DNA from 2 places in the Salicola sp. Rm-C-2C1-2 genome. Region 1 is predicted to be linked to the other one. Evidence: predicted binding sites of a transcription regulator. Region 1 holds the regulator's gene; the other holds the start of a gene.
The links. Region 1 encodes sigma-54, which starts transcription at its own class of promoters, with help from an activator protein. Its sites were predicted from a motif close to TGGCACNNNNNTTGCTNT; they were not measured.
Positions count from the first base shown of each region.

Region 1 (11,735 bases):
GGAGCGCCGACCAGTTCATCACTGGTGCCATCGACAGTGCCCGGCGCCTGGGCATGACCCCGATGCTGATCGGACTGACACTGGTGGCTTTTGGCACGTCAGCCCCGGAAGTACTGGTTTCAGTGGTCGCTGCCGTAACAGGTGCTGGCGACATTGCCGTGGGTAACGCCATCGGCTCTAACATTGCCAATCTCGGCCTGGTCCTGGGCGTTACAGCACTGCTGACACCGATCACTCTGGCACGCCCTACCCGGCGCATCGAACTCCCCCTGCTTGCTACTGTGACCGTTGGTACCTGGTTGCTGTTCCAGGATGACCACCTGAGCGCCCTGGACGGTCTGTTCATGCTGGCAATCCTGGCCGTAGCATTCACGGTACTGGTGCGTTACGGCCAGGCAGCTAACATGCTGACCGAGGAAATACCGGAGCCCCACGGGAATCGCGCCACCGGCGTACTGGTATTACAGATCATGGGAGGGCTTATCCTGCTGCTCGGAAGCTCGCGGCTGCTGGTCTGGGGCGCAGTGGAGCTCGCTCTGGCACTGGGAGTAAGCGAGCTTGTAGTAGGGCTAACAGTGGTCGCCCTCGGGACCAGCCTGCCGGAACTTGCCGCCAGCATTGCCAGTGCGCGCAAAGGGCGCCACGACATGGTTATGGGCAATCTCATTGGCTCCAATCTGTTCAATCTTCTGCTGGTACTTGCGGTTCCCGCGCTGGTGGCTGGCATACCGCTCAACGGCGACGCCATCACCCGCGACTACGGTGCCATGGTAGCAGTCACGCTGCTGCTCGCCGGCCTCGCCATCGTCTATCATCGCCAGGGGCGGCTGAAGCGGGTCGGAGGTGGTATACTTCTGGCATTCTATATTGGCTATGTGGCGCTGCTCGTCATGGGTGACGCACCGGTACCAGCAGCAACACTGTCAGCACTCTGAGGAGAACCATGGCGCCTTCGGACGCACTTACGGAATCGGCACGACGCACCATCACTCTCGAGCGTGACGCCATCGATGCACTCCTGCCCCGCATTGATGACCAGTTCAGCCGGGCCTGCGAACTGATCCTTCAGTGCACTGGCCGGGTGGTGGTTACCGGCATGGGTAAGTCCGGCCACATCGGTACCAAGATCGCCGCTACCCTGGCCAGCACCGGCACCCCTGCATTCTTCGTACACCCGGGGGAAGCCAGCCACGGCGATCTGGGCATGATCACCGGTGAAGACGTCGTAATCGCCATCTCCAATTCCGGCAGTACTGGCGAGTTGGTAACTATACTGCCACTGATCAAACGTAAGGGCGCCTCACTGATCAGCATGACCGGCAAGACCGACTCCCAGCTCGCCCGCCAGGCCCACGCCAACCTGAATATTGCGATAACACAGGAAGCGTGCCCGATGAACCTGGCCCCCACCTCATCCACCACGGTCACACTTGTGATGGGTGATGCGCTGGCAGTAGCTCTGCTCGAGGCGCGCGGTTTCGGGGCCGAGGATTTCGCCTTCTACCATCCGGGCGGCACACTTGGACGGCGCCTGTTGCTGAAGGTTTCGGATCTGATGCATACCGGCGATGCCCTGCCCCGCGTAACGCGGCAAACCCCCCTCGGCGAAGCACTGCTGGAGGTTTCCCGCAAGGGACTGGGCATGACTGCGGTGGTGGATGACAGTGAGCGGGTTATCGGTATCTTTACCGACGGTGACCTGCGCCGGACCCTGGACCAGGGCGTGGACATCCATGCCACACCCATCGGCGATGTCATGACCAGCCACTGCCGGACTGTAGGCGACAACATCCTGGCAGCCGAAGCCCTCAAGGTTATGGAGGACAGCAAGATCAACGGCCTGCTCGTGACCGGTGACAGCCAGCAATTGGTGGGCGCCCTGAATATGCACGACCTGCTTCGCGCGGGTGTGGTCTAGGAGATCCGGTTATGGCGACACCCCTGAGTGAGCGCGGTGCGGCGGTCCGGCTTCTGGCGATGGATGTGGATGGGGTTCTCACCGACGGCAGCCTCTACTTCGCCGCCAGCGGCGATGAACTCAAGGCGTTCAGCATCCTCGACGGCCAGGGCCTGCGCCTTCTCCAGAAGCAGGGCATCATTACCGCCTTCATTACGGGGCGCAGCTCACCACTGACGGAAAACCGCGCCCGCAATCTTGATATTGACTACCTGATTCAGGGGCGAACGGACAAACTGACCGCCCTGCGAGAGCTCGCCGAGCGCACATCGGTCCCGGTTGAGGCAATGGCCTATGTGGGCGATGACCTGCCGGATCTGGCTGCCATCGAAACAGCGGGCGTTGGGATCAGCGTCCCCAATGGCTGCACGGCGGTACGTGCGTCAGCGGATTGGTGCACCACCACACCGGGGGGCCTGGGAGCCATACGGGAGGTCTCTGAATGGCTGCTCGAGTGCCGTGGTGCTCTGGCGCAGCTGATCGATGGGTATCGTTCACCATGACAAACCTGATCCACCTGGTGCCATCCTGGATCCGCGACCGTTCCATTGCCTTATGGGGCATTGTCGGCGCTGTTCTGCTGGGTTTTGCTCTGCTGATCTTTCAGGAGGATGACCCGATCCGCGATACGACTGCCACGGATCTGCGAGGACCCGAAAAACCGGATGGTTTCGTGATCAACGCGACGTTCCGTTCTTTCGATACCAGAGGAAAGCTCAAATCCCGCATCCAGACGCGCCGCGCCGAGCAGTTCCAGGCAGAAAACCGGGTAACCATGGAACATCCCCGCGCCATGTTGATGGCCCGCAATGGTGGTGCCCCCTGGTACGTACGCGCCCGGGCCGGTCTGTATCAGCGCGATGCCGCCAAGCTGACGCTTAAGAGAGACGTCCGGGCCCGCCACAGCCGCACCAAAAGCGGCGATGTTCTCATCCTCAGTGAACGTATGACGCTGGATAACAACCAGCGGATTGTGCAGACTGACGCACCAGTGACGCTGATCGACCGCAACAGCCTGACTCATGCAGTGGGCATGACAGGCTGGATCGACGACCGTGCGGTCAGCCTAGAGAATGACGTCCGCAGCCGGTACTTCAACCGCTGATCCACAGGGGAGGCAGCCTGCTCATGAGCAGAACGGTACGCGCCCGGCAATACTGGCCATTAATCGCAGGCTTTCTCATGGTAGCCACGGCCCTGCCTGTGTACGCTTTCAATCTGGATTCCAACAATCCCATCAAAGTGGAATCCGACAATGCCCGACTGGACGACCAGAAGGGGACTGCCACCTACACTGGCAGTGTCCGGGTAACCCAGGGGAAAGCCGTTCTTACAGCAGAAAGGGTTGTGCTTCACCGGGGTGACGGCCAGAGCCTCAACCGCATGAAGGCGACTGGCGAGCCCGCCACCTATGAGCAGCCGGAAAGCCCGCAGGGCCCGGCCATCTACGCCGAAGGCGAGACCATTATCTACCGGGCCGCTGCAGAACGCATCACTTTCGAGCACAAAGCCCTGATCCGACAAAGGGGGGATACCTTCCAGGGTAACCGGATCGTATACGATGTAGCCGAGCGCGTGGTCACCGCCTCCAGCGCGTCGGATGATGACAGCGACCGCGTTGAAATGACCATCCAGCCCGGCCGCAACAGCGGCAACAACAACAGCAGCAGCGACTGAAGACACCATGGCGACATTGGAAGCCCTGAATCTGGCCAAGAGCTATCGCCGCCACCCGGTGGTGATGGACGTCTCCCTCAGCATCCAGAGCGGTCAGATCGCAGGACTGCTTGGACCCAATGGCGCCGGCAAGACCACCTGTTTCTACATGATCGTGGGCCTGGTCCCCCATGACCGGGGCCGTATCCGCATCCACGAGCGCGACATCACCCATCTGCCCATGCATGGGCGCGCACGCGCCGGCGTCGGCTATCTTCCGCAGGAAGCCTCGGTGTTCCGTCGGCTGACCGTGGCGGAAAACCTGATGGCGATCCTGCAGACCCGCAAGGAGCTTACGAAAGCGCAACGCGTGGAGCGCATGGAATCGCTGCTGCGGGATTTCCACATCAGCCACATCCGCAACAGCCTGGGCATGAGTCTGTCCGGTGGCGAGCGCCGACGCGCCGAGATTGCCCGGGCGCTGGCCGTGGAGCCGGCTTTCATCCTGCTCGATGAACCCTTCGCCGGTGTGGACCCGATCTCCGTCAGCGAGATCAAACAGATTGTACGCCAGGTGCGCGACCGCGGCATCGGCGTACTGATTACCGACCATAACGTGCGCGAGACGCTCGACATTTGCGAAACCGCCTATATCGTAAGCGAGGGTCACATTATCGCCTCGGGCACCGCCGAGGACATCCTCGCCAACCAACAGGTCAAGGAAGTCTATCTGGGCAACGAATTCCGCCTGTAATGCGTTCGCTCTGCAACCGTTGTCGCCCTGCCCGATTCGCCTGTACACTCGATTGAAAAGACGTAAGCAAAATCCCTGCCGGTCCTCCCGGGGACCGATGAGGCTTTGTTAATGCTGGACAATCGGGAACGGGAAAGCAGTCGATGGTCATGAAAGCGTCCCTGCAGCTGAAGATGGGCCAACAGCTCACCATGACGCCCCAGCTGCAGCAGGCAATACGGTTACTCCAGCTCTCCACACTCGATCTGCAGCAGGAAATCCAGCAGCAGCTGGAATCCAACCCCATGCTCGAAACTGCCGAGGAAGCCGAGACGGAGGCCGATGGCAGCGCTGAAGCCACCGACAACACCGACAGCAGTAACGGCGACAATGAAGAGGGCTCGGAGTCGCGCAACTCGGATGAGGCCGGCGATGCCAGCAGCGGCGAAGCCGAAAGCTGGGATAACGAAAACTGGCAGGACAACAGCGAAATCCCGGATAGCCTGCCCGTCGACACGGCCTGGGACGATGTCTATCAGACCGCACCCGCCACGCCAGCCGCCTCGCGCCCCGAGGATGAAGGCGGCGAAACCGACTTCGAAAGCCGCAACAGCCGCGGCGAAACCCTGCAGGATCACCTGCTCTGGCAACTCAACCTGACGCCCATGTCCGAGCGCGACCGGGTCATCGCCCATGCGCTTGTGGACGCCATTGACGACGCAGGTTATCTGACCCAGAGCCTGGAGGAGATCCACCAGGGGCTCAGTGCTTCTGATGACGACGACCCGCTGGAGATGGATGAGGTCGAAGCGGTCCTGCACCGGCTACAGCATTTCGACCCGCCCGGAGTGGCAGCAAAGGATCTGCGCGACTGTCTGCTGATCCAGCTCAATCAACTGCCAGCGGACACCCCCTGGCTCAAGCAGGCGCGCCTGGTGATCAGCCACTACATCCAGCTGCTCGGCAGCCGCGATTACCGCCAGCTCATGCGCCGCAGCCGGCTCAGCGAGGCCCAGCTCAAGGAAGTCCTGGGCCTGATCCAGAGCCTGACCCCCCGCCCGGGCGATGCCATTGGCGAGGACGAGACGGAATACGTGGTGCCGGATGTCATCGTTTCCCGCCAACAGGGGCGTTGGAAAATCGAACTTAACCCGGAGATTGCCCCGCGTCTACAGGTGAACAGCCTCTATGCCTCGCTCATCCGCCAGTCCGATAGCAGCAAGGACAACACCTACCTGCGTGATCAGCTTCAGGAGGCCAAGTGGTTCATCAAGAGTCTTCAGAGCCGTAATGAAACCCTGTTGAAAGTAGCCTCCCAGATCGTCGATCATCAGCAAAGGTTCTTTGAAGAAGGCGAGGAAGCGATGCAACCGCTGATCCTCTCCGAAATCGCCCAGGCTGTGGACATGCATGAGTCCACCATCTCCCGCGTGACGACCCAGAAATACATGCATACCCCCAGGGGCATTTACGAACTGAAGTATTTCTTTTCCAGCCATGTGAGCACGGACGAAGGCGGCGAATGCTCGTCCACCGCCATCCGCGCCATGATCCGCAAGCTCATTAACGAAGAGGAAAGCCGCAAACCACTGAGCGATAACCGCATAGCGACTATACTCAGTGACCAGGGCATTAATGTGGCACGCCGGACGGTAGCCAAATACCGCGAGGCGATGCACATACCGCCTTCGAACGAGCGCAAACGTCTCGTCTAGAGGGCATTACGCCTGTATGATGGCCACCTTCCGGTGGCCAGGGCCGAACCGGAAACAGGAGCGGATTATGCAACTCAACATCTCAGGTCACCACATCGAGCTGACAGAAGCCCTCAAGGACTATGTCCACAGCAAGATGGAAAAACTTGAACGGCATACAGACCAGATCAGCAACACACAGGTGACGCTGTCGGTGGTCAAACAACGACAGACCGCCGAGGCCACGCTCCACGTAACCGGTGGTGACATCAACGCCAAGGCCCAGCACGACGATATGTACGCGGCGATCGATCAGCTTGTGGACAAGCTCGACCGGCAAATTCTCAAACACAAGGAAAAGCAGGTGGAACGCCAGCACGGTGCCGCCACCCGCTGATCCCAAGCGGTGTCCATGGTCCATTCATCACTGTCCATTGAGTCCATCCTCGCCCCGGAACTGGCCCTCTGCGGCGTTCCGGGGACGAGCAAGAAACGCATCCTCGAGACCATTGCCGAAAGAGTGGCCCAGCACTATCCGGAGCTTGAAGAGAACCAGATTTTCAATAACCTGGTAGCACGGGAGCGTCTCGGCAGCACCGGTATCGGACAGGGCATTGCCATTCCGCATTGCCGGCTGGAAGACTGCAAGCGCGTGGTGGGCGCCCTAGTGACGCTGGATGCCCCCATCAACTTCGATGCTATCGACAGTGAGCCGGTGGACATCCTTTTTGTGCTGCTGGTGCCGCAGAACGCCACCAGCGAGCACCTGGAGCTGCTCAGCCAGCTGGCGGAGAAGTTCAATGACCGTAGCTTGTGCCGGCGCTTGCGCCAGTGTCAGGACTCGGGCGAGCTGTACGACCTGATTGTCGCCAGCGAAAAGGCATCCCAGTAACGGCGACCCATCCAGTCACCGGGAGATCGGCCTGTGAAAGTAACCATCGTGAGCGGGCGCTCAGGCTCCGGCAAAAGCACCGCCCTGCATGTTCTGGAGGATCTTGGCTATTACTGCATCGACAACCTGCCCATCGGGCTGCTTCAGCCGCTAACGCGCAAGGCGCTTGAATCCGGCGAGCAGCAGCGCGACATCGCGGTCAGCATTGACGCGCGTAACCTCTCCGCAGATATTGCTGATTTCGAAAATCTCTACTGTCAGCTCCAGCACCCGGAACTGAGGGTTGAGATCATCTACCTGGATGCGGCGGACAGCATCCTGCTGAAGCGCTTCCATCAAACGCGGCGTAAACATCCCCTGAGCACCTCAGCCCGCTCCCTTTCCGAGGCCATACAGGATGAAAAAGCCCTGCTGGAGCCAATTGCTCGGCTGGCCGACCTGCATATCGACACCACTGAGCGCTCCATGTACGAGCTGCGCGACATGGTTCGTGAGCGCGTCGTTGGCCGTGATGAACAGCAGATGGCGCTGCTCATTCAATCCTTCGGGTACAAGCACGGAGTTCCCATCGACTCGGACTTTGTCTTCGATGTGCGCTGCCTGCCCAACCCCTTCTGGGACGAGTCCCTGCGCGGCTACACGGGACTGGACGCGCCTATCCGCGACTACCTGACAGGCCAGCCCGGCACCACCGCCCTGCTCGATGATATCAAGGGTTTCCTGGACCGCTGGCTGCCGGAGTTCCACACAGTCAATCGTTCCTACATGACCGTCTCGCTGGGCTGCACCGGTGGCCAGCACCGCTCGGTCTATGTGGCCGAGGAACTGGCCTGTCACCTGGGAGCCGCTTTCAGCACGATTCAGGTCCGCCACACCGAGCTCCCCTACGTGCAAACAGAGACCTGAGCGCCCATGATCCGAGAGTCGATCACCATTATCAACAAACTTGGCCTGCATGCCCGTGCCGCCGCCAAACTTGTGGGGTGTGCCGAACAGTTCGATAGCAGCATTCAGCTCGGGCGCGATGGTCAGCAAGTCAACGGCAAGAGCATCATGTCCGTGATGATGCTGGCAGCCAGCTGTGGCACTGATGTTGAGCTGATCATTGACGGCCAGGATGAAGCAAGTGCCCGGGATGCCCTGGTGGAACTGATCAACAACCGGTTTGATGAGGAAGAATGAGCGACGCTGACACCCCGGGAGAGCCACAGGATGAGCTCCCCACCAAAAGCCAGGCGAAACGGGAAATGCAGGAGTTGCGGGACCTCGCCTCGGCGCTGTCCGGCCTGCCGGAAGAACGCATCCACCAGCTTCCTGCCTCCCCCGCTTTCATTGAGCAACTGCTGGTCATACGGACTCTTGCGGATGGCGAACCGCAGCGGCGTCAGATCCATTACCTGGGGCGCCAGATCCTTGAAGAGGACGAACAGGCGCTGCGCCGAGCCGTTGCCGGGCAGACCGCAGGCACAACGGAACACACCCGGCGTCTGCATATGGCCGAACGCTGGCGCGAGCGCCTGATCCACGAAGGCAAACCAGCACTGACCGAATTCATGGGCCGTTACCCGCAGAGCGATGGCCAGCATCTGCGTCAGCTCATCCGCAATGCCGCGAACCAATCAGGTAATGGCGACCGCAACAGCCCACGGCGGCGCCTCTTCCGCTACCTGCGCGAGCGTATTGATGAAGGGGAACAAGTGTAGGAAATCGCCTACATCGAGGATCAGCGATTTCCTATTTCCTACAGAACCCGACTGATTAGAATGATGATCTGCAGGGACGCACCGCGGTGCAGGAAGCACTAAGCCACAGGGATGGACAGTGCCCAGGGAGTTGGGCAAGGCCGGGACAGATCGGGCGACAGGGAGGTCGTCCGTCTGGACCACCTCTTACCCTCGCTATCTTCCTCCTCCGGACTGTTCCCTGCATTAGCCAATCACTAACAGACAGGAACTCGTCACCATGAAAGGAACCATTTCAGACGCTTGCCGCTTACTGACGTTCGCGCTGGTACTGGCAGCCATGCCGGCCATGGCCCAGGACGCCACGAAAGAGGCAGAGACCGTCAACATCAACACCGCCAACGCGGACACTCTTGCGGAGGCTCTCCACGGCGTGGGGCCTGCCAAAGCGAAGGCTATTATTACCTGGCGCAAGAAACAGGGAGAATTCACTACCCCGGAGCACCTTGAGGAAGTGGACGGCATCGGGCCAGCCACCATTCGTGACAACCGGGAAAAAATCAGCCTCAACTAAAGGCGGCGATGCTCCCACACCGGGATGGCGCTACGGGTGCCGGCCAGCTGATCGCGGTCCAGAACCGCACTGACCACACCGGGCCCATCCTGCGAGCGCTCGGCGACCACACGGCCCCAAGGATCAACGATCATGGAATGGCCCCAGGTCTGTCGGCGCTCGTCATGCTGGCCGCCTTGGTTGGGCGCACAGACCCATACCTGATCCTCAATCGCACGTGCCCGCAGAAGGGGCTCCCAGTGGGCCTCCCCGGTCCGGTGAGTAAAGGCTGAGGGTACCACGACCCATTCCGCACCCGCTTCGCGCAGCTGGCGATAAAGCTCCGGGAAGCGCAGATCGTAGCAGATGCTGAGACCAAGCCGACCCGCCGGGGTATCCACGGTCACCACTTCGTTACCGGGCTCGAACAGGTCCGATTCCTGATAACGCCCCTGTGAATCCCCCACCAGGGCATCAAACAGATGGATCTTGTCATAGCGGGCCACCCGTTCGCCCTGATCGTTCCAGACCATGCAGGCCGCCCGTACGCGGCCATCAGGCACCGTGCTGCCATCCGGACGGGTTCCCATGGGCAGCGAGCCAGCCACGACCCAGAGCCCGAGGCGCGCAGCCTCGCGGCCGACAAAAGACTGGATGGAGCCTTCCTCACCATGTGCCTCAGCCTGTCCAAGTTCAGCAAGTCGACGGTTCTGGAAGGCAGCAAAATTTTCCGGAAGAACCGCCACGCGCGCCCCATCCGAGGCGGCCGCTTCCAACAGCTCGCGAGCACGAACAAGGTTCTGCTCCACCTCAAAGCCACTGACCATCTGAATGGCTGCTACCGAAACGGATGCCGTCATCGCCTGATCTCCTCTGCGGGCCTTGCGGGGGCTTCCACGCCCACCTCAGGCCGTTCATAGCTTTCCAGGTCCGACTCCGTGTCAAACAGATTGCGAAGTTCGATCTCCGGGTCGCTCCAGGTGCCCTCCAGCGTGTAGGTGGCACTGGTCACCCGGCTCAGGATACCGCCAAAAACCTTGTCGATCACGAAAAGGGCACCGCCGATGGGGGGCGCATACCCGAAAAGCACCGCCGCCAGTGGCAGGTTCTGGGTGACCGGCAGTACCACGACGAGACGCATATCAAGCCCCTCGCTGATCAGATCCGCCTCACCGCTCATCCGGAAGCCACCAGAAGCAGCCTGGATCGATATGGCCGGATCGAAGATCAACCGGCCCTTGTGAATGAGCACCTCACCTTCGATGTGGTCAAACGCGATTCCGGATTCATACACATCCGAAAAATCCAGCTGCAGACGGCGCCACAGCGTATCAGTGTTCAAAAGGCTGAAGACCCGGAACACCCGCGCTCCTTCAATATCCTGGTCAATGATGCCATCTTCCAGCCGGAAATCCATGGCCGCACGCAGACCCGCAAGGCTGAAATCCGTGGGCCCGCCCGGCCAGGCCACATTGAGCGAGGCCTCGGTGCGCTCGCTGCTGATCGGCACCGTGGTCCGGCCAAGCAGCTTTTCCAGCCCCTTGAGATCAGTACCATCCAAAGTCCCGGAGAACTCGGTAACACCGTTTGCCGCCGTCGGCTGCCAGGTGAGGCTGCCATCCAGAGTCAGATCCCCAATGGTAAGAGCCAGCGGGTCAATGCGGATATCACCGCCCTCCGGAACCAGCACCAGCGACAGGTCAGAAACCTGACGCTCGCCGAATACCAGGCGACCGACACGAACACCGATCTCGGGCCAGTCACGCGCCCCACTCGCCAATTCAGCGCTATCCAATGGCGGCGCCGCTCCCCCGCCACCGGTCTCCGCCTCCAGAGCAGGCAACACCAGATGCTCAAGATCGACCGTCAGCGCTCGCTCATGCCCATTGCCCAGTGTCCCGCTGATCCAATCAGAATCCAGATCCACCTGCCAACTGCCCAGAGGCTCCGCCCTGGCGTGGATGCGCAGTGGCGACAGCACCCAGTCATTGAAGCGTGGTTCACCAATAGCCAGCTCAGCGCTGAGTGGCGGTAACGCGGAGCCGCCCGTGTTGGCGTCGTGCTCCGCCGCTATACTGTCACTGTGCACGGGTATGTCGGCCGCGGCCTGCCACCACTGCTCCAGCGAGGCACCAGGAAGATTGCCTGTGATGCTGAGTACCGCGTCATCCGGCAATTCCGTATGCCTGACCCCAAGTCCGATGCGGCCACGCTCCACAGCCCCTTCACGCACAACGAATCGGAACGCCCCCAGCGGCTGCCAGTTACCCTGGATACGGACGGCATCCTCCTTGACTCCGCCAAAATCCATTCGAGTCGTCAGGCTGTGCTCATTGCCGGCCGGCTTATTGAACGGCGCCGGCCAGTCCAGCACCAGATCCGCCAGATCCGCATCCAGACGCAGCGTTGGCCCCTCCGTGGGCCGGAAGGATGCCTTATAAGCCAGCCTGCCACTGATCCGGGGCAATGACTGTTCAAGCCACTTCTCAATCCGGGTTACCGCCACTGTTCCCTTCTGTCGAAATACCGGTACCTGCTCTGGCCCATCCCGAACCTGCAACACTACCG
Region 1 is NZ_JBEFNF010000001.1:233,745-245,479, reverse strand. It holds gene AAF659_RS01105 (calcium/sodium antiporter) at 1-935, shown strand, start outside; gene AAF659_RS01100 (KpsF/GutQ family sugar-phosphate isomerase) at 944-1,918, shown strand; gene AAF659_RS01095 (KdsC family phosphatase) at 1,930-2,460, shown strand; gene lptC (LPS export ABC transporter periplasmic protein LptC) at 2,457-3,062, shown strand; gene lptA (lipopolysaccharide transport periplasmic protein LptA) at 3,086-3,634, shown strand; gene lptB (LPS export ABC transporter ATP-binding protein) at 3,642-4,367, shown strand; gene AAF659_RS01075 (RNA polymerase factor sigma-54) at 4,517-6,061, shown strand; gene hpf (ribosome hibernation-promoting factor, HPF/YfiA family) at 6,129-6,437, shown strand; gene ptsN (PTS IIA-like nitrogen regulatory protein PtsN) at 6,453-6,932, shown strand; gene rapZ (RNase adapter RapZ) at 6,966-7,838, shown strand; gene AAF659_RS01055 (HPr family phosphocarrier protein) at 7,845-8,114, shown strand; gene yjgA (ribosome biogenesis factor YjgA) at 8,111-8,635, shown strand; gene AAF659_RS01045 (ComEA family DNA-binding protein) at 8,895-9,188, shown strand; gene AAF659_RS01040 (carbon-nitrogen hydrolase family protein) at 9,185-10,027, opposite strand; gene AAF659_RS01035 (YhdP family protein) at 10,024-11,735, opposite strand, start outside.

Region 2 (11,735 bases), on a different contig from region 1:
CCGTGAAATCCTCCCAGTAATCCGGAAAGATCCGGCTGGCCCCGTCCTGCAGGAACCAGCGGATATCACGCTCACGGCAGAGAAAAATACCCCTGAGAATCAGCCCCAGAACCCGCTGCGGGTGTGACTGTGCGTACAACAGGCTGAGAGTGGAGCCCCATGAACCGCCGAACAGAAGCCAGCATTCAATACCGAAGAAGGCACGGATGCGCTCCATATCTTCCAGCAGGTGGACGGTGGTATTGCTCTCGACGGAAGCAAACGGAGTGGAACGACCGGAACCACGCTGGTCGAAGAGGATGATGCGGTAGCGCTCCGCATCGAAGAAACGGCGGGCAGTGCCGTCACTGCCCGCACCCGGACCACCATGAACCACCAGCACCGGGACCCCCTCAGGATGCCCGGACTCCTCCAGGTAGAGGCTGTGGCCGCCACCCACATCGAGGCGGTGGGTGGCATAGGGCGCTATTTCCGGATAAAGAGTCAACATGCCCCAAGTCTAGGCGCCCGGGGCTGACTCAGCCACCCTATTTCTTGCCGGCTCGCTTACGCTCCACCTCAGTCAGCTGCTTCTTGCGGATACGAAGATGATGCGGCGTGACTTCCACGAGTTCATCATCGTCAATGAACTCCAGAGCGTTCTCGAGGGTAATCTCCATGGGCGGTGTCAGCACCAGGTTTTCATCCGTACCGGCGGCACGAACGTTGGTCAGCTGTTTACCCTTCGCGGGGTTCACTGTGAGGTCATTTTCGCGGCTGTGAATCCCGATGACCATGCCTTCATAGACTTCGGCGCCCGGACCCACCATCAACCGGCCACGATCCTGATGCGTGAACAGTGAGTAGGCGGTAGTCGTACCTTTGACCATGGAGATGATGGCGCCATTGTGCCGCTGGTCAGCCATGCCGCCCTTAACTGGCCCCCAGTGATCGAACACATGGGTCAGCAGGCCGGAGCCCTGAGTAAGGGTCAGGAACTGGGAACGGAAACCAATCAAACCACGCGCCGGCATAATGAAATCAATGCGCACCCGGCCACGGCCATCCGGCACCATATTCTGCATTTCAGCCCGGCGGTTGCCCATCTCTTCCATCAATGAGCCCTGATGCTGCTCTTCAATGTCCACCACAACCTGCTCGTAGGGTTCCTCAGTGGTGCCGTTATTATCCCGCTGCACCACTTCAGGGCGGGATACGCCCAGTTCAAAGCCTTCACGGCGCATGTTTTCGATCAACACCGACAGGTGGAGCTCGCCACGCCCGGAGACCGTGAATTTCTCAGCCGCATCACCCTGCTCCACACGCAGGGCCACGTTGTGCAGCAGCTCCTGCTCCAGGCGTTCTTTGATCTGACGGCTGGTAACGTACTTGCCATCAAGCCCTGCGAAGGGCGAGTCATTCACCTGAAAGGTCATGCTCACCGTCGGTTCGTCAACAGTCAGCGGTGGCATGGCTTCAGGCGCTTCGCGGCTGCAGATCGTATCCGAGATACGCAGATTGTTGATGCCGGAAATACACACAATGTCGCCAGCGTTGGCTTCATCCACATTCACGCGGTTGAGGCCGAGGAAGCCTTTCACCTCCAGCAGCTTGGCGTTGCGCTTTTCGCCCTCGCGGTTGACAACAGCAACCTGCTGACCGGGCTTCATCTGGCCGCCCTTGATGCGGCCCACGCCCAGAACGCCCACATAGGGGTCGTAGTCCAGCGAGGAGACCTGCATCTGCAGCGACGCGTCCGGGTCCACACTGGGCGCCGGAACTTGATTAACGATCATCTGGAACAGCGATTCCATGTCGTCCTCGAGTGCATCGGGATCCTCACCGGCAATGCCGTTGAGCGCCGAGGCGTAGACAACCGGGAAATCCAGCTGATCCTCTGTGGCGCCGAGGGCGTCAAACAGATCGAAGACTTCGTTGATCACCCAGTCCGGGCGAGCGCCTTCGCGGTCGACCTTGTTGACCACAACAATGGGCTCAAGGCCCTGAGCGAAGGCCTTCTGGGTTACGAAGCGGGTCTGGGGCATGGGGCCATCCACGGCGTCGACCAGCAGAAGAACCGAGTCGACCATGGACATAACACGCTCCACTTCGCCGCCGAAGTCGGCGTGACCGGGCGTGTCGACGATGTTGATGCGGTATTCACCCCAGTTGATCGCGGTGTTCTTGGAGAGGATGGTAATGCCCCGTTCCTTCTCCTGATCATCGGAGTCCATGATGCGGTCGGTATCCGATGACTTGCGATCCAGGGTCCCGGATTGCTGCAGCAGCTGGTCGACCAGCGTGGTCTTGCCATGGTCGACGTGTGCAATGATGGCGATGTTGCGAGTGTTCTCAATCACGAAAAGGGCCTCTGAATCACTGGTATTTCGAACGAAGGGCGGTGAAAATAATCTAAGCCGATTGGGGTATTCCCCGCACTAAGGGCGCGGATTGTACAGCAAGTGACAGCTTTATTCCATGATGGGATGAGTGTCAGGCTGCGTGTCTCAGGTTAAGGTGCCCTTGATAAATCGCACCATATTGGTTCACGTCTACGAGGTTGCGCACTAAATAAGTGCGCAAGCGCAAACAAGAAGCGCACCATTATGAAGCCAACCCTCTGTTCTGCGGCCATTAAAGGGCATTTCCCCTAATTGGCAAACCTTTTGCTTAGAGGTAACCAGGCAACCAAAAAGGCCCCGCCACGGTGCACTGGGCCGGAGCCATGAGCATCCCGCTCTACTCAAACGAACCACAGATGGAGTTCTGACATGTCCAACAACACGATGAAGCTGATCCAGGAACACGATATCAAGTGGGTCGACCTGCGATTCACTGACAGTCGCGGCAAGGAAATGCACGTCACCATGCCCGCCAAAGAAGTTGACGACGACTTCTTCACGGACGGTGCCACCTTCGATGGCTCCTCCATCAATGGCTGGAAGGGCATCAACGAGTCCGACATGATCCTGATGCCGGACGACGAAGCAGTTAAAGTCGATCCGTTCGCTGAGGAGCCAACCCTCAACCTCACCTGCGATATTGTTGAGCCCGCTACCATGCAGGGCTATGAGCGGGATCCGCGGTCCGTTGCTCGCCGCACTGAGGACTACATGAAATCGCTCGGCATCGCGGATGCGGCGCTCTTCGGCCCTGAGCCCGAGTTCTTCGTGTTTGATTCCGCCAAGTGGAAAGTGGACATGGACTCCGCCATGTATGAAATCCACTCCGAGGAAGCAGCCTGGGTGTCAGGCGAAGATTTCGATCGCAACAACACCGGTCACCGGCCGGGCGTCAAAGGCGGCTATTTCCCGGTACCGCCGGTGGATTCGCTGCATGACCTGCGTGGTGCCATGTGTGCGGCTCTGGAGTCCATGGGCCTCAACATTGAAGTCCATCACCACGAAGTTGGAACCGCTGGCCAGTGCGAGATCGGGGTAGCCGCCAGCACGCTCACCCGCAAGGCGGACGAGGTTCAGATTCTCAAGTATGGCGTGCACAACGTAGCGCACGCGTTTGGCAAGACGGCAACCTTCATGCCGAAGCCGGTCGTCGGCGACAACGGCTCTGGCATGCATGTGAACATGTCTCTGGTCAAAGATGGCAAGAACATGTTTTCCGGCGACAGCTACGCGGGCCTGAGCGAGAGCGCTCTTTACTACATCGGCGGCATCATCAAGCACGCGAAAAGCATCAACGCCTTCACCAACGCCTCAACCAACTCCTACAAGCGTCTGGTTCCGGGCTTTGAAGCACCGGTGATGCTGGCATACTCGGCCCGCAACCGCTCCGCCTCTATCCGGATCCCGTACACCAACAACCCCAAGGCCCGCCGGGTTGAGGTGCGCTTCCCGGACCCGTCAGCCAACCCCTACCTGGCGTTCTCGGCGCTGGTAATGGCGGGCCTGGACGGCATCCAGAACAAAATCCACCCCGGCGAAGCTATGGACAAGGATCTCTATGACCTGCCGAAGGAGGAGGCACTGGAGATTCCCACCGTTGCAGAGACCTTCCAGGAGGCGCTGGACGCACTGGAAGCCGACCACGAATTCCTGACCCGTGGCAGTGTTTTCACCGAGGACATGATCCAGGGCTACATCGACCTCAAGCGCGAGGACGTGACCCGCTACAACATGACCACCCATCCGGTGGAATTCGACATGTACTACTCCGTGTAAACGCGGACTCAGTACCTGTATCAACCCGGCCCGGGGCAACCCGCGCCGGGTTTTTTGTTGCATTGGCGTACAGGTGCTTCAATAATCAACCCGAGACATCCGAAAGTCCCAATCCGGAGGCCCCGTGTTCCGATCAAAAACTCTTCCACAGGCCCTGGCGCTCACACTTGCCCTTTTCATGGGCACCACGGTGGCCGATGAGATCTACCGACACGTGGACGACAATGGCAATGTAACCTATTCGGATGAGCCCATGACCGATGACAGCCAAGCCATGGATCTGAATCCCCTGCCAGAGGTGAGTCTGCCCGATGCCTCTCAGCAAAAAGAGCGCGGCAGCCGCAATGAAACGGCCAGCGATAGCGGCAATGCAGCACCGCAGGCACAGGGCTATCAGTCCATCGAGATTACCCAACCAGAGCACGACAGCGCCTTCTGGCGCGGTGACGGACGGGTGGTGGTGCGCTTCCAATCCCAACCCGCACTACGCGCCGGCCACCGCTACGCGCTGGAAGTTGATGGCGAGCGCATCCAGAAGAGCCGCCGGAATACCTTTTCCCTGAAAAATGTGAACCGGGGGACCCACGAGCTCGTGGTTCACGTGGTCGATGGTAACGGTGAAACCGTCAACGCATCAGACGTAACGCGGTTCACCCTTCACCGCCCCTCTCAACAGAACTGACGCTTCTGTCGTTACGCTGAATACCCGGTCGCCCCTCAAAATATGCACTCTTTTAGTGCACACCCTCCCCAGGGCGCTTTATTATGGGTCAGGTTCAATGCACTGCCTCCACCGTCTCAGATCGCCAAATATAACCCACTGATCGTAAAGCGCGTTTTGAACCAAAGCGACAGAGAATACCTGGTTTAATTCTTGCAGCATTTGCCCCCAGGAGGGGACCTATGAGCGAAGCAACGCACCAGCGCATTCTGGACAACCTGGCCACAGCGGTGTTAGTGCTCGATCACGACAAGCACACGCGCTATCTCAACCCGGCTGCCGAGATGCTGCTCCAGACCAGTAGTGACCGCATCAAAGGTCTGCCTGTGACCAGCATCTTTGTAGAGCCGGATGCCGCTCTGCAAACACTCACGGAGACCGCTGCGACCGGCCACACCTTCACCAAGCGTGAAGCGGAACTGCTGCTGCCCAGCGGCCAACTCATCTGCGTGGACTACTCCATTTCCCCCTTCCCCGGGGACGACCCCCTGCTGCTGATGGAGATTCAGCAGCGGGACCGGCTGCAACGCATCACGCGCGAAGAAGAGCTGCTCACGCAGCAAGAAACCACGCGCACCCTGGCGCGGGGCATGGCCCACGAGATCAAGAACCCGTTAGGAGGTATACGGGGGGCGGCCCAGCTGTTGGAACGGGAACTGGACGATGCGGATCTACGTGATTTCACCCGGGTCATCATGGAGGAAGCAGATCGGCTGCGCAGTCTGGTGGACCGTATGCTGGGCCCTAATCGCGCCATCGAGACCGCGCCCACCAACATCCACGATGTGGTGGAGCACGTGCGCACCCTGCTTGAGGCCGAGGGCGGCAGCCAGGTCAATCTGTTACGGGACTACGACCCCAGCATCCCCGAATTCATGGGCGACCGCGAGCAGCTCATCCAGGCGATTCTGAACATCACCCGCAATGCCCTGGATGTGCTCTCAAAGCATCCGCCCAAGGATGCGGCCCCCACCATCACCATGCGCACCCGGGCGCTGCGCCAGTTCACCATTGGCCACAAACGCCACCGGCTGGTCTGCCGCGTCGACATCATCGACAACGGACCAGGCATTCCGCGCGAGCTTCAGCCGAACATTTTCTACCCCATGATCAGCGGCCGGCCCGACGGCACCGGCCTCGGGCTGGCCATTACCCAGAGCATCGTGGGGCAGCACCAGGGCCTGGTGGAATGCGAGAGCCAGCCCGGCTGCACCCGGTTTATCATCTTTCTGCCCCTGGAGGCCTCCGAATGAGTGCCACTGTCTGGATCATCGACGACGACCGCAGCATCCGCTGGGTGCTGGAGCGCGCGCTGAGCCGCGCAGGCATGGAAACGGTCAGCTTTGAAAGCGGCGAAGGCATTCTGGAACGGCTCGAACAGACGCACCCTGATGCCATCATCAGCGACATCCGCATGCCCGGCATCGACGGCATCACCCTGCTTCGCTCCATCAGTGAGCGATTCCCCATGGTGCCGGTCATCATCATGACGGCCCACTCGGACCTGGACAGCGCGGTCTCCTCCTACCAGACTGGCGCGTTTGAGTACCTTCCCAAACCCTTTGATGTGGACGAGGCGCTGTCACTCATCCAGCGCGCCATTGACCATGGCCGCGAACAGCGCTCAAGCGCCAAAGAGCGGGAAGCCGAAGCCGCGGGCGAAAACGCCGAAATCATTGGTGAAGCCCCAGCAATGCAGGAGGTGTTCCGCGCCATCGGCCGCCTCTCCCACTCCAATATCACGGTGCTCATCAACGGCGAAAGCGGCACCGGCAAGGAACTGGTGGCGCGTGCACTGCACAACCACAGTCCACGCTCAGGCGGGCCTTTTGTAGCGCTGAACATGGCGGCCATCCCTAAGGATCTGATCGAGTCCGAGCTGTTCGGCCACGAAAAAGGCGCTTTCACCGGCGCCAACGCCGGCCGGCAGGGCCGTTTTGAGCAATCCAACGGCGGTACGCTTTTCCTGGACGAGATCGGCGATATGCCGGCGGATACCCAGACCCGCCTGCTGCGCGTTCTGGCGGATGGCGAGTTCTACCGCGTGGGCGGCGCCACCCCGGTGCGGGTGGACGTGCGCATCATCGCTGCCACCCACCAGGACCTGGAACACCGGGTGCGCGAAGGCAGCTTCCGCGAAGACCTGTTCCACCGGCTCAATGTCATCCGGGTGCATCTGCCAACGCTCAGCGAGCGCCGCGAAGACATTCCCCTGCTGATGCGCCATTTCCTAAAACAGGCGGCGCGTGAGCTGAATGTGGAACCGAAGATCCTCAAAGAGGACACCGAAAACTACCTCAGCACCCTGCCCTGGCCCGGCAACGTGCGCCAGCTGGAGAACGTGTGCCGCTGGCTGACTGTGATGGCCTCCGGCCGCGAGATCCATGTGAACGATCTGCCCCGTGAACTGCTGGAGCAGGAAGAAGCCGGCAGCAGTGCCGGCAGCTGGCAGGAGCAGCTCCGGGACTGGGCCGACCGTGCACTGAAACAAGGCAAGCACCCGATCCTGGACACCGCCCTGCCGGAGTTCGAGCGCATCATGATCGAAACCGCCCTTAAGCACACCGGCGGCCGGCGGCGGGATGCAGCGAACCTGCTTGGGTGGGGGCGGAATACGCTGACGCGCAAGATCAAGGAGCTGGGTATGGAAAACGAGGCGGAGCAGGAGGATTAACCCCTACTCCACCTCCCGCCAGTAGATGATGCGGTCGTGGCCGCGGTAGACGCCGAAGGTGGCGGTGGCGCTCGGGTTCTGAAGATTGCCGTCACTGTCGAAAGGTTTCAGCCAGTCAGGCACATTGAGCAGTTCAACCTCACTTTGCCGGTCATCGGGGTTGACTGGATCACGTGCTGAGCGCACTAGAATTTCATTACCTTCTTTCGGCTCGCCAGTCCCAAGCCCATACTCCTGCACAGCTGGGAAGTTATCAGGATTTTCAGTCCGAGGATTTTCTGCAACGTCCGAGCTTATGATTCTTACATCGCCACCCTCGGTTTCACTCCAAGGGTTGTACTGAAAACATCCCTCGCCGCTTGGCAACGTAGGGACGGTACTTTCATCAGCAGTGTTCAGCCTGAGGCGCCCACCCTTCCAGTACTCAGCCCGAAGGGGCAGAGTAAGATTCAGATTTTCCGGGCCATAAACGTTATCCAGCCGAATGCGCCCGTAGCGAATCTCAACACCCGTCGGGTGGATCTCGACCGGGTTCTGGTCTGAAGTCAGCTGGGCTTCGCCGTCGTCAATCGCCGTCACCTGCAACAGCAGATCGCTGTCGAACGGGTCGATCTTCGACGCTGGATTCTTAGTGTAGGTGTAGTCGTCATTGCCAAAGACGAAATCCATACGCCCGTTGCCCACGGGAACCAGGCTTGGCGCTTGCCGGGCGACGCTGACGTCCAGCCCGTTGCTGTCGTCCTGGCCGGGGTAGTCACGGGTCACATCATTGAACGTGAGTTTCTGCCAATCCTCGCGGTAGTTGTTGAGTACCGGGGGAGTGCCGGAGTTGGTGTAGCCCACTGGGGTGATCCGCACCTGAGGCTCCAGGGTGTAAGAGTGCTCCTGCCCGGTGTAGGTAAATCCGTTGCACTGGGCTTCGAAACTGCCGTCCGAACTCTGTGCGGTGAAGCGTTCCGGGTGGAAGCGCCCCACGAAACCGGTCTGACCGATCACCGTCGCCGAGCGACCCAGATAACTCCCGCCGATATCCGCCGCAATGGCGATGCTCCCGACCTCGTTGTACCGAGCGGCAACCGTTGCCTGCCCCGAAGAGAAGCCGCTGGCCGAGCTGGCTCCCGAAAGGCCGGGGTCGTCCGCACCAGAGGGGCCTGCTGCAATCTCGCCTGTCAGCGCAACGTTCAGCGAAGGGCCGTTCCCAAAGGCAGGGGTAGTGGGGTTGTCCGAAAGGTTCTTGTTGCCCGAGGGACCGTTGTTTCCGTGGTTGTCTGGGATGCCGTCGTCATCCGCATCGTCACCACTGCTGTGTGCCACAGCCCGAATCGCGATATCGAAGGACCTGCCCGCCGTCTGGAAGGGGTCACCACCAGCCGACGAGGCACCGGGGTTACCCGCAACGGATACATCGAACCCGAATGGCCGTACCGTCCACTGCTGCCCGACTCCCATAACCGGAATGGGATCACCGTTCTCATCAACCACGATTCCGGACGAATCGTCTTCCAGCTTAAGTTCATACTGACCCACGTCCGAGGTGAGCCACTGTGGTGAGGCGACTCCATTGCTGAAAGCCAATGTGACATTATTCGTCGCAGGTTTGCTGTTCGGCATGGAATCAGTGCTGACGCCGTCCAGGTCGGGACTGTCACCCTCCGGATCATCAGCGGAACGCTCAATCCACCCCTTCAGATCAATATTGCCATCATACTCACTCAATTGGGTGCATGAGTCACTCGCTGAGTCAGGCCGCCCTATAGCCTTCACCATCAAGTCGTGATCGCGCCCTGCCACGAAGTCGCTCCCCAAACTGTCATCCGAGGTGATTAAAAACGCGTTTTCCTGGAACTGGACGGGATCAGACGTTCCTGCTTGCCCACCGTTGGCGTCCGTCGCGGTGATCGTCAGGCTATCCGCTGTTTCGTTCGCCAAAGTCAGGCTTACACTGCCGTTATCCGCCTCAACAAAGCTGTAGTTGGCTGCACCGTCGTTGGCCTGGTGAGGGTCCGGGGACAATGTGCCTTGCCCAGACTCGAGAGCCCAGTTACCACTGCTTGAACTGGTGCTCAGGGCAGCCGTGCCTGTGTAATTACTTACAACATCTCCGTTGGCATCCAGTGCCGTAACCGTCACCGGTTCCGGCTCGCAGACACTGGCTGCTTCCGCAACATCAATTTCGAATGAATCCAGCAACGCATCACAAGGGAATGTGAGATCCTTTTTCTCCTGAATCTCCGACTCGCTCAGCGCACTGCCGAACATACGGAACTCATCGACCTGCCCCTGCCAATCCTCGCCTCCCTTGGCACTTTGGCCAATGCGCAGAAAGTCGACATCGTCGAGAACGCCCCCTAGATTACCTTCGCCCTCCACCAGGGTGGTGGCAACTTCCTCGCCATCAATGTAGATGCGGATCCTGTCGCCGGATTGCCAGGTCAGGGCCACGTGTTGCCACTCATTCTGGCTCTGGGTACCGCTTTCGGTCTCGACCTGGATGCAATCACTGGCCCCATCGCATTGATCCGTATTCAACGATGCCTTGATCAGGGCCGTATTACCGGTGCCAGCGCCCGAGGCATCATAACGAAGCCCCAGCCGGTTATCCTTATTATCGGTCGGCCCCGTATTGAGGATCCCCGCATCCACAGAAGTGCCCCCCGTATTGCGCACCCAGGCCATGACCGTGAGCTGGCTGAGGCCATTCAGATAGCCACCGGCATCACCATCGACAATATAATCCCCGGACCGAGCCAGATTGCCGTAGCGGCACGTGCCTGGATCACCACCAATGGCCGGATCAGGACTGGTGATGCCCGTATCCGCCGAGCCCTCGGCCGTGCCATTGTGTCCATTACCCGTGGCATCTTCTATTTCCCCCGAATTACCGGTCCACTCCTCTTCTTCCATCCGATAAGTGACTAAAGGGTTGGGCCCAAGGGAAATCTCCTCATCAAACGTAAAGGGCTCAGAAAAGGCAAGGAGGCCCGCCGCCTCGCCGAGGTGGTTTCTCTCAGGATCCTGGGACCGGTCCTCGTCAATCGTGAGTCGGATGGCATTGCTCGTGCGCCAACACTCGCGCAGCCAACCACCATCTTCCTCGCGTCGCGAATTCTTGGTGGCTACGGCAATGGGCGCTTCCGAAAAAGAAGTATTGAATGCTATGGCGTCGCATCCATTATCCCAGCCATCGGCGGCGGTCGCCAGAAAACGGCTTTCATAATTGACCACGGAATTATCAGTAGCGGTGAATTGGCCGTTTACCATGGCACTGAAGGCCACGTAACCGATAGCTTCTGGCTTATCTAGAGAGTCAAACCTGTAGTTTGAGCCGTTTGCACGATCAAACACTTCACTACGCTCCAAAGCGTAGTTAAACCCGGACGCATCAACGCGATCGATCGCTGTGGTCAGCCACGGATCTGAAGGCTCATCAGTGCTATCAGAAGTCTCATTGTTCGCGGTTTGAATGGCGGCAACCAGTGCTGGTGTGCCAGAGAACGACCCGCTAAAGCTGTGGCTGCCCCAGCGCTGCTTACCGGGCGGCAAACCATTAAATTGCATGAAATCGTCGCCACTGGGCGAACGCGAAGAAAGCCGTCCGGCCTCAACCACCGAGCCATCAGGAAGAGCGTGGACTCCCGGCTCAACCGCCACATAACGGATCGTCATACCGAGGTGAGCCCCGTCCTCAGAACGTGGCTCCCTCTGGGCAACTCTGAAGCTTGTGGTAGTCACCTGCTCTAATCGCAGTGCGGAGGGGTTACCCCCATTCCACGTCGGCATGGCAATAACAATAGGTGGCGTCTCGTACGTTTGTTTTAAAGAAACGTCAAAGGGGTCTTCTACTCCCCCGAAAAGGGTTGAGGGCAGCGTGATTGTCCCCGCTTCCATCTTCCAAGCAAGGGCCTGTGACGGTAACAAACAAGCCATCAAAACACTGATCAGCAGCAAAACAGCCTGTCTCATTGAGCGCGCACCGAGCAGCCCGGAGCCACTGCCGACGAACGGCGCCGCCTGAGCAACACCGGCGCTGGCGAACATCACAACGGAAGCCAGCCAGCAGACACAGAAAACGAAAGGTCTACGCCAGAGGACTCGAGTCATTGGTTGGCTGCGGTTTCTCATCGGACACGCACCTGCACTGAACGAGAGGCCTGCTCGGGTCCCTGGCCGCATTCACCGTCAC
Region 2 is NZ_JBEFNF010000005.1:58,009-69,743, reverse strand. It holds gene pip (prolyl aminopeptidase) at 1-490, opposite strand, end outside; gene typA (translational GTPase TypA) at 528-2,339, opposite strand; gene glnA (type I glutamate--ammonia ligase) at 2,751-4,157, shown strand; gene AAF659_RS10015 (DUF4124 domain-containing protein) at 4,282-4,839, shown strand; gene glnL (nitrogen regulation protein NR(II)) at 5,061-6,131, shown strand; gene glnG (nitrogen regulation protein NR(I)) at 6,128-7,552, shown strand; gene AAF659_RS10000 (LamG-like jellyroll fold domain-containing protein) at 7,556-11,218, opposite strand; gene AAF659_RS09995 (hypothetical protein) at 11,671-11,735, opposite strand, start outside.
Region 2: glnA (type I glutamate--ammonia ligase) is a predicted target of sigma-54. The motif match lies at 2,635-2,652, and genes of this name have one in related genera.